2 regions of the Dorea sp. 210702-DFI.3.17 genome follow, and region 1 is predicted to be linked to the other one. Evidence: a T-box and tRNA genes for the amino acid it is inferred to sense, from the RefSeq annotation. Region 1 holds a T-box; the other holds one or more tRNA genes.
What was found. The T-box of region 1 lies ahead of leuS (leucine--tRNA ligase). A T-box ahead of a tRNA ligase gene usually reads a tRNA of that ligase, here a tRNA-Leu.
Positions count from the first base shown of each region.

Region 1 (5,504 bases):
CATCCGGCTTTGAATACGCTGCCTTCGTGTCCTAACTGCTCCCAGAGTTCCTCTGCTACATGAGGTGCAAATGGGGAAAGCAGTACTGCAGCTGTTGACAGTGTCTCTTTGTCAATTCCGCCTTCTTTCTTAGCAATCTCGATGAGCTTATTATTGTGTTCCATGAATGCAGAGATGACTGTATTCAAGCTGAAGCTCTCCAGACGTGTTGTTACATCATAGACAAGTTTATGACGCTCTTTGATCATCTCTTTCGAAGCTTTTACATCTGAATCTTTGCTGTCCATAACAAGATTCCACAGACGTTTCAGGAAACGGTTTACTCCGTCGATTCCACGGTCATCCCACTCTGCGTCTAACTCCGGTGGTCCTACGAAAAGCTCATACATTCTCAGGGAATCACATCCATAATCTCTTACAAGATCATCCGGTGATACAACATTTCCCTTAGATTTACTCATCTTGATTCCGTTCTTTCCTGTGATCATTCCCTGATTGAACAGCTTATGGAATGGCTCATCAAAATCAACAACTCCGATATCGTTCAGGAATTTTGTATAGAATCTGGAATACAGAAGGTGAAGAACTGCATGCTCTACTCCACCGATGTACATATCTACCGGAAGCATCTCGTCTGCTTTCTCTCTGGAAACCAGTTCTTTATCATTATGGTTATCCACATAACGAAGGAAATACCATGATGATCCTGCCCACTGTGGCATTGTATTTGTCTCTCTCTTAGCGTCAGCGCCACACTGTGGACACTTGCAGTTTACCCACTCATCGATTGCAGCAAGCGGTGATTCACCAGTTCCTGTCGGCTCATAGGATTCTACCTCTGGCAGACGAAGTGGCAATTCTTCTTCCGGTACCGGAACATTTCCACACTTCGGACAATGAACGATCGGAATTGGCTCTCCCCAGTATCTCTGACGTGAGAATACCCAGTCACGCAGCTTGTAGTTTACGGTTGCGCGTCCGATTCCTCTCTCCTCGATAATATGTGGTGCCTCTTTTTTCAGTACGGCAGACTCCATACCATTCCACTCACCGGAATTGATCATTGTTCCGACAGCTTCAGTATAAGCCTCTGTCATATTCTCAATCTCTTTACCATCTTTTGCAATAACCTGAATGATTGGGATATTGAATTTTGTTGCAAACTCGAAGTCACGATCGTCATGAGCAGGTACACACATAATAGCTCCTGTACCGTAATCAGCCAGTACATAATCAGATAACCAAATTGGAACTTTTGCTCCATTTAACGGGTTGATCGCATATGTTCCTGTAAATACGCCTGTCTTTTCTTTATCCTGCATACGGTCAACATTAGATTTCATAGATGCATCGTAAATGTATTTTTCTACTGCATCTCTTGTCTCGTCTGTTGCAAGGCTCTTAGCAAGTTCATGCTCCGGAGCCAGTACCATAAATGTTGCTCCGTGAAGTGTATCTGGTCTTGTTGTATAAACTGTGATTTTCTCATCTCTTCCTTCTACTGGAAAATCTACCTCTGCACCGTATGATTTTCCAATCCAGTCAGCCTGCATCTTCTTAACTTTCTCAGGCCAGTCAAGCTTGTCCAGATCATTTAGAAGTCTGTCTGCATATTTTGTGATACGAAGCATCCACTGACGAAGATTCTTCTTTGTAACTTCAGCTCCACAACGCTCACATTTTCCGCCTACGACCTCTTCATTGGCAAGACCTGTCTTACATGATGGGCACCAGTTGATTGGGAACTCTTTCTCATAAGCAAGTCCTTCTTTGAACATCTTTACAAAAATCCACTGTGTCCACTTGTAGAAGTTCGGGTCTGTTGTGTTGACCTCACGATCCCAGTCATAAAGAGCTGCGATTTCATTGATCTGACGCTTAATATTTTTAATATTAGCTGCTGTTGAAATCTCCGGGTGAACTCCCATCTTAATTGCGTAGTTCTCTGCCGGAAGTCCGAATGCGTCCCAGCCCATTGGATGAATGATATAATAGCCCTGCTGTAATTTATATCTGCTCCATACATCAGAGATTACATATCCTCTCCAATGACCTACATGAAGTCCGTTACCTGAAGGATATGGAAACATATCCAGGCAGTAATATTTTTCTTTTTTCTTTCCATTCTCATCAAACTGGACATTGACCGGATTCTCTTCCCATTTGTCACGCCACTTTTTCTCGATCGCCTTATGATTGTAAGGTATCTTAGACATATTGATTTCCTCTCTTTCTGCAATACTGCATCTAAAATAAAATGAAAGCCTTCTCATCTCCAAAGAGACGAAAAGGCTTGATTCCGTGGTACCACTCTTCTTCATATGAATTCTCATATGCACTCATTGCTTCTGTAACGGGAAGTCCCGCTCCTGCCTATGTTGCCCTTACGATAAATGTCTGACCTGTTCAGCAGAAGAACTCCGAGGCGAGTTGGGAGATTACGTCATTGCCTTGCACCTGCCGGCAACTCTCTGAAAACGATAGGCTCTTAATACTCCTCTTCCATGTCTCTTTCATATTCTTCATTATTATAAGGAGAATGATAATATAAGTCAAGACTCAATCCGAAGTTTTCAATGTTTTCTATTGTTTCCTGGATCCAAATTATATCTGTAATTTGGATTCTGATTTTCCACCTGTACATCTAACGTATAAGTTCCAACATGAATTCTTGAATGTTTTTTACACTTGTTATAGGAAGAAAGAAGCGTATTTCTATTAACTGAAACACGCTTCTTTCTTTTTTGCACATTCTTAATTATGGCAAACCCTGCAGGGGGAGCAGGATTTCTATAGGAAATAATACTGTTCAAGTATTAACCTGAAATCTTCTGACATTGCTGTCTGATAGACTTAATCGCACTAGTAATAGGAAGCGTCATAATCCGGTCTTTATGATACAAAAGATAAATCTGTCTCTCTGTATTTACATTCGGGAATTCAAACTTCAATAATTTCCCCAATGCCAAAGAATCCTGAATTGCCAGACTACTTACAAATGCAACTCCCATTCCTTCTTCTACACTTCTCCGGACCAGATCGGAAGATTCTGCCTGCATGGCAATCTTCAACGGCTTTGCATGCAGATCCAGCGCTTTCTCAATGCTTTCATATGCAATCTTTGTTCCACTGCCTGATTCCCGTATAACAAATGTCTCTTTCTTCAGCTTATCAAGCGGAAATACCCCATTCAGACTCCGATATTCTTCTGTATTCGGTGTCGCAAGTACAATCTGATCTTTTAGAAGCGGCATACACATACATTTCTCATGATTGGTACGGATACTCCCTATTCCAAGATCTGCTTCAAATCTTAAGACCGACTGGATTACCTGACTGCTGTCTCCTTCCAACATACGATAATCGATCTCAGGATATTTAAGTCTGGTCTGTTTCAAAATCCTCGGAAGAATATAATTCCCCGGAACTGATGAAGCAGCAATCGTTACAGTTCCTTTTACTTTTGCTTCCGTCTTATTCAAATGTGCCAGTGCCTCATTTTCCGTCTCCAGAAGCCTGACTGCATATGGATAAAACAGAACTCCCTCTTCTGACAATATCACATCTTTTGTTGATCTAACCAAAAGCTGGACTCCCAATTCCACTTCCAATTGCTTGATATGAGTACTGATTGTCGGCTGTGAGACGAATGCTTTTTTTGCAGCAACAGAAAAGCTTTTACAGTTGACAACATTAATAAAACTTCTTATGTAATCCAATCTCATTATTCTCTTTTTCCTCTTTTCCCCATGTCTTTCTAAAAAATGTCTTTTTAATTTCAAGAATGCCTCGGCATTCTTGCTGCGCACCTCTGCAAGTCTACACTCCGTTTCGGTCGGCGCAAAACCATTGTCCACCGGACAATGTGCGCCCTGCCGGAGGCTATATCAGCTGGGGGATTGACTCCCAGCTAATATATATTTTAAATCTCCTCGTCTCAAATGTCGAATTGATAGTTTTCATAGTTTTATTGAATTTTTCTATACTTTATTAACGTTTCCAATAGATTTTCTTTTATTTATCAAGATTATTGATATTTATCTATTTCATTTTCTATCTGCTATTATAATCACAACCTAAAAATAATTAAATTATGACATGAAAAATCCCACATTTCTGTGGTTTGTATTGATTTTTATTTTTTACAAGTGTGAAGACCGGTTTGCATTTTTCCAATGCCATCTTTAACTTTTACGCTTATTCTAAGATTATTCTAAAATTCTCGCGAAATCGTCTAAAAACTTCTTTTTTCAGGTTGTTACTGTCTGCACTTTAGTGTATAATATAAACATCAACTATTCGATACCGGATATGCCCGGTATAATATTATACATAAAGGAGAGTTTGCCATGGTAAATTTATTAACTGGCCCTAAAGGCAGCGGAAAAACACAACAAATGATCGAGCAGGCAAATAAGCAGGCGAAAGAATGTAAAGGTAATGTCGTTTTTATCAAAAAGACGCATCGCGATACCGCAAGTGTTGCATTTGATATCCGTACAATTTGTATGGATGATTTTCCATCTATTACGAATACCGATGAGTACATTGGTTTCTTATATGGAATGTATAGCTCCAACCACGATATTGAGTGCATCTTTATCGATGGTATTTTAAAACACGCAGATATTTCCATTGAGAATATTCCAGGATTTATTGACCGTCTGAAAAAACTCTCCGAGGAATGCGGTATCAAGTTTTATGTAAGTATCAGCGCAGAAAAAGCAGAATTAAAGGACATTAATTTGGATGGCTGCACTCTTTTAAATTAAATGGATCAAATAATGAAACAAGCGGACAGTCTATCTTAAAATAGGCTGTCCGTTTTTATGCATATTTTCTACAACGAATGAGAAGGTAACAAAATACTATGAGCGATAACAATTCAGGAATCAAAGCATCAAAAAGACGCCAGATGGAAGCCAGGCGCAGACGCCTCAGACGCAGAAAAAGGAAACGCGCCATGCTGCTCGGAGGCATGTTATGTACAGTCTGTCTGATTCTATTTGGCACAATATATGGCATCAGTCATCTGTTGCATAAACATACTGACACGAAAGAAGTCGCTAAGACTTCCCAGAAGCAGACAGCCAAAAGCAAGGACACTTCCTCTTCCAAAGAAAAAATTGACACTTCTGCTGTAAAAACGCAAGAACTTGTCATTAACACAGACAATAACTCTGGCAAGAAAAAGAAAGGCAGCTCCTCAAAGGGACCTACCACCATCACTATAAGTTCTATGGGGGACTGCACACTTGGAACTGATGAAGGTTTTGATCAGTCCACCAGCTTTAATGCTTACTACAACGAATATGGCGCAGACTATTTCTTAAAAAATGTTCGTTCTATCTTAGAAGCTGATGATTTGTCTGTTGTGAACTTTGAAGGAACACTAACCGAAGAGACGAGCCGGGCTGATAAAACCTTTGCATTTAAAGGACCTGCCAAATACACCGACATTTTGACCGGAAGTTCCGTGGAAGCCGCCAATATTGCAAACAACC
Region 1 covers NZ_JAJCNB010000005.1:74,870-80,373, reverse strand. The annotation lists gene leuS (leucine--tRNA ligase) at 1-2,216, opposite strand, end outside; T-box leader at 2,277-2,514, opposite strand; gene LI149_RS05340 (selenium metabolism-associated LysR family transcriptional regulator) at 2,817-3,725, opposite strand; gene LI149_RS05335 (hypothetical protein) at 4,350-4,772, shown strand; gene LI149_RS05330 (CapA family protein) at 4,871-5,504, shown strand, end outside.

Region 2 (5,504 bases), on a different contig from region 1:
CGTGGATGAGCTGGAAAGTCTGATCCGGGCTAAAAAGAAAGTCGTAATTGTGACAGATCAACCTGTGAATTTCAGAAATGCCAGAGTCTATATGGGAAACAATCGTGGAATGCAGATTGGTGTGATTACAGATTCTAGATATGTGCTGACCGGAGAGTATGGAGAAGGAAGTATTAATACATGCCTTTATTCCGGACAGAAAAATTTTGTAGAGTTATATAAAAGTGCTCTTAGTAATGAAATAAAACTTCTGGCAATACGAGAGGAGAACATGCAATGAAGAAAAAACCATTTGTAACAAAAGAACAACTGGATGAAATTATTAAAAAATATCCAACTCCATTTCATCTTTATGATGAGAAGGGAATTCGCAAGAATATGCAGGCACTAAAAGAAGCATTTGCATGGAATCCGGGGTATAAAGAGTATTTTGCAGTTAAAGCAACGCCGAATCCGTTTCTGATTGATATTTTGAGAGAGTATGGATGCGGATGTGACTGTTCTTCTTATACAGAACTTCTCCTTTCAGATGCAATGGGAGTAAAGGGAGAGGACATTATGTTTTCTTCCAATGACACACCGAGAGAAGAATATGAACTTGCACACAAGTTAGGAGCAATTATTAATCTGGATGATATTACGCATATTGATTTCCTTGAAGAGACAATTGGCGAGATTCCAGAAACGATCAGTTGCCGGTATAATCCGGGCGGACTGTTTAAGATTAGTAATGATATTATGGATAACCCGGGAGATGCCAAGTTTGGTATGACAACGGAGCAGCTTTTTGAAGCATTTAAGATTTTAAAAAGCAAAGGTGCGAAGGAATTTGGAATTCATGCCTTCCTTGCAAGTAATACTGTAACAAATGAATATTATCCGATGCTTGCAAAAGTATTATTTGAAGTGGCTGTAAAGCTTCAGAAAGAGGTAGGCATTCATATCAAATTTATTAATTTGTCAGGCGGTATCGGAATTCCGTATACACCAGATCAGGAGCCAAATGATATCCGTGCGATTGGAGACGGTGTGCGGGAAGTTTATAATGAGGTTCTTGTGCCTGAAGGCATGGGAGATGTAGCTCTTTATACAGAACTTGGAAGATTTATGTTGGGACCTTATGGCTGCCTTGTAACAAAAGCAATTCATGAGAAACACACCCATAAGGAATATATTGGGGTAGATGCATGCGCAGTAAATTTGATGCGTCCGGCTATGTATGGTGCATATCACCATATTACAGTCATGGGAAAAGAAGATGTGCCGTGTGATCACAAATATGATGTAACAGGTTCTCTTTGTGAGAATAATGATAAATTTGCAATTGACCGTATGCTTCCGAAGATTGATATGGGAGATGTTCTTGTGATTCATGATACAGGGGCACATGGATTTTCTATGGGATACAATTATAATGGAAAATTAAAATCCGCAGAGGTGCTCTTAAAAGAAGATGGAAGCACACAGCTTATCCGAAGAGCTGAAACACCAGCAGATTATTTCGCAACCTTTGATTGTTTTGATATTGGAAAAAAATTAATAAAATAAATGTTGTATTTCACGCAGTTGTGTGTTACAATTAATCTCAGCTTGAAAAAGCTGGGATATGCGGATGTGGCGGAATGGCAGACGCATCAGACTCAAAATCTGACGTAGGTGACTATGTACGGGTTCAAGTCCCGTCATCCGCAGTTGATTTATGAAAGGGCATCGAAGACTTAAAGTTTTCGGTGCTTTTCTGCTCTTGCACATTTATTAGATATTCATTATAATAAAATCGATGTTTTTAGAGGAACAAAAGAAGAAAGAATGAAATGACGAAAGGAATAAGATTATGGGATTTACAGTACAGGATATGCTTGATATGAAATTATTTCAGAAAGCGAATCTGCTCTGGGGCAAAGGTGGTATTGGCCAGGAAATCCGTGGTGTTACGATTATTGAATCTCCAGATATTGTTCGTTTTATCAGTGGTGGAGAGGTCCTTCTGACAGGATTGAATGCATTTCAGAATTGTTCCCCGGAAGAGTTCCGCAGTTATATCGCGGAGCTTGCAAAGAAAAAAGTAAGTGCACTTGTGATTAAGCAAGGAAGAACCGTAGACTTCATGGAGGAAAAGATGGCGGTCATACAGGAGTATGCTCAAAAGACAGAAATTCCTGTCATTGAGATTCCGTTTGAAATGCCATTTCGAGAAATTCTTAATACGATCATGGAGCATGTTTTTAGTGAGGAAGTTATCAGACTTAAGTATTTTAAGACAACTCATGATAATTTCACGGCACTGTCACTTTCCTTTCATTCCATGGAAAATGGAGTGCAGCGTATTGTAGACATTTTGTCAAAACTGATTGGAAACCCGGTGGCATTGTTTGATCAGAATCTGGAATGCCAGGCGACAACAGATACGAGAATCCGTGAATTTGAAATTCAGCCGGACGCAAAAGAATATTCTTTAGACTTCTATTCAAATTATAAATACCGGAAACAGGAAATTACATTGGAGGAAAAACCGGAAGAAAAGATCGGGCAGTATCTTGTGCGATTGAATGTTATGTATAATGCGAGAATGTATCTGGTTGTTACTGAAACAGAACATCCGGTCAACGGTATGGATTTTATTGCAGTTGAGAATGCAGTAACAGCGTTGAAGCAGGAATTGTTCCGTCAAAGTTCACTGGCAGATCTTGAGAAAAAGTTCCAGAGTGATATTATGAACAATATTTTGAATGGAAAGGTTCACTCAATTCAGGAACTTCGAAGGGATAGTTTCCTGCTTGGGATTTCTATGGATGCGTCCTACCGTATTATTGCGTTCAATCTCGGATATAGCTCAAATCGGGTCGATCTGAATGACACGGTGAAATACACGAATATATTGAACAATGCGATCGCTATTGAATTTCCGAATGTGAAGATTCAGAATGATATGGACAGAGTCATTGTGATCCAGGAAGTAGATCCGGCGAGAAAACAGGAAGAATATCGTCACGAATTGAAAGAAATAGTCATGAAGATCCAGAAGCGTGTGGCAAGTACGAAAAAAGATTTGAAAGTCTGTGCCGGAGTCGGACGAATGATAGAGGGGATTGAACATATTCCGAGCAGTTTTAAAGAGGCAACTGATTCACTGATGTTTATTGATATTCTTGGAGATGAAAATGAAGACAGTCAGTCCAAAATTATGATTTTCTCCGACATGGGAATTTTCAAACTGCTTTGTCAGCTCAGTGATGAGAAAGAAATGATGGAATATGTACCAGAATCTCTTCAAAAATTATATCATTACAAAAAACAGCAGCGTCAGGATCTGATCCTGACACTTAAGACTTATCTGGAACACAACCAGAATCTGACAAAGACAGCTCAGGACTTGTATATACATTATAAGACGGCGGCCTATCGTATTGAGAGGATTTCGCAGATCACAGGCATAGATTTTGATAACCCTAATGAAGTACTATCTGTCCGAATTGGCTTAGTTGCATGTAAAATGATGGAAAATTTAAAAAAATAGCAGTTTTTTGAGAAAGTAACAGAGATTTATCAGTTGTTGATAAATCTCTGTTATTTTTTTGTCCAATTATGCAGATGCGTATTGTTAAAAAAATATCTATAATATGAGACATAGAAAAACAAAGATTCACAAGGGAGGAGGAATTCGGATGAAAGCAAATATAAATCGTGTGGTTTCCAGATTAGAAGACATTTATCAGTGTGGTAAAAAAGAAGATGGAACGTACACGAGAATGGCATTCTCCGAAGAAGATGTAAAAGGAAGAGAACTTTTTGCATCTTGGGCAAAGCGCCTTGGCATGACATGCCATGTGGACGAAGCTGGTAACCTGATTGCTCATATGGATGGGCAGGATAATGATCTTCCGGCAATCATGATGGGTTCACATCTTGACACAGTTCCGGACGGAGGCCGATATGATGGAGTGACTGGCTGCGTTGGAGGATTGGAAGTATGTGAAGTGTTAAAGGAACATGGAAAAGTTCCGAAACACCCGATCGAGGTGATTGTGTTTACCGATGAAGAAGGATTCCGTTTTGGAAAAGGACTTCTGGGAAGTAGTTCACTTTGTGGACAGGACCCGGATGTAAGTGATGATGAGCTGGATATTTACGGTGAGCCACGAGGCGAAGTGATGAAATCATATGGAATCACAAGTGCAAATGTGATGAAAGCCAAAAGAGATCCAAAGACGGTACACAGTTTTATCGAACTTCATGTAGAACAGGGATCCAGACTTTATAAAGCACATACACCGGTCGGCGTTGTATCATCGATTGCAGGTGTGAACCGATATGATGTGACTGTAGCAGGTGAGGCAAATCATGCAGGAAGTACTGCGATGGCTGACAGAAAAGATGCACTCGTTGCTGCGGCTGGATTCATCAACAAGGTTCCGGAAATTGTAAAAGAGTATGGAAATGAATTTACTGTTGCAACAGTCGGAACCATTAAAGTTACACCACATTCCGTTAATGTAATTCCAGGAACTTGCACTTTCAGCCTGGAGATTCGTGACCAGAGCGCAGAAGTTATGAAACTGATCGAAAATCATCTCAGACAGCTTCTTGAGGATATCTGCAAAAAATATGGAGTTACGTCTACATTTGTTCCGACATCTTATCATGATCCGGCACCAATGTCGGAATTGGTAAGAGGAACGATAGAGGAAGCGGTAAAAGAGCTTGGAATTGATTATACAGTCATCCCAAGCGGTGCATTTCATGACTCCCTGATCATGACAAGCGTATTCCCGACAGGAATGATTTTCGTGCCTAGCAAAGACGGAATCAGTCATTCCAGATATGAATACACAGCACCAGAAGACATTGAGAACGGCTGCAATGTTTTGCTAAATACAGTTTTAAAACTGGATGAAAAATAAAAGTCGAAAGACATGATGCATTTTAAGGAAACCTAAAAAAAGAAAGGCAGGTAAAAAACTATGGCAAAGAAAAAAATTGGTATTATCGGTGGCGGAATCTCAGGAGCAGGACTTGCTTATCACTTAAGCCTCTACGAAGGAGAAGCTGATGTGACAGTATTTGAAAAGGACACAATCGGTGGAGCTTCTACAGCAAAATCAGCCGGAACTGTATGTCTTTTTGATGATTCCCTCAAGAACAGATACTGGGACGTTAGACTTTATGGTTTCGAGTCCTACCTGAAAATGGAAGAGGAAGAGAAAGGTTCAGCAGGATTTGATAAGACAGGAACTCTTGTAGTAGCAACAAATGAAGAAGTAGAGAAGGTTATTAAGACAGGAATCGCTCTTGCAAAAGCAGCAGGATATACAGGAGAGTATATTACAGATAAAGACCGTATCAAAGAAATCCTTCCAGACATTTCTACAGAAAATATTCTTGGAGCAGGATATACAGAGGATGACGGATATTTTGATGGAACAATGATTTCCAATACATATATGAAAAAAGCTCAGAAAAATGGCGTAACTGTAAAGACAGGCGTGAAAGTTACAGATGTTAAG
Region 2 covers NZ_JAJCNB010000001.1:82,691-88,194, forward strand. The annotation lists gene LI149_RS00390 (TrmB family transcriptional regulator) at 1-280, shown strand, start outside; gene LI149_RS00395 (diaminopimelate decarboxylase) at 277-1,548, shown strand; tRNA gene LI149_RS00400 (tRNA-Leu) at 1,609-1,691, shown strand; gene LI149_RS00405 (PucR family transcriptional regulator) at 1,835-3,517, shown strand; gene LI149_RS00410 (Zn-dependent hydrolase) at 3,666-4,901, shown strand; gene LI149_RS00415 (FAD-binding oxidoreductase) at 4,962-5,504, shown strand, end outside.
Region 2: it has a tRNA-Leu gene. The T-box ahead of leuS (leucine--tRNA ligase) is inferred to sense a tRNA for this amino acid. The anticodon was not compared.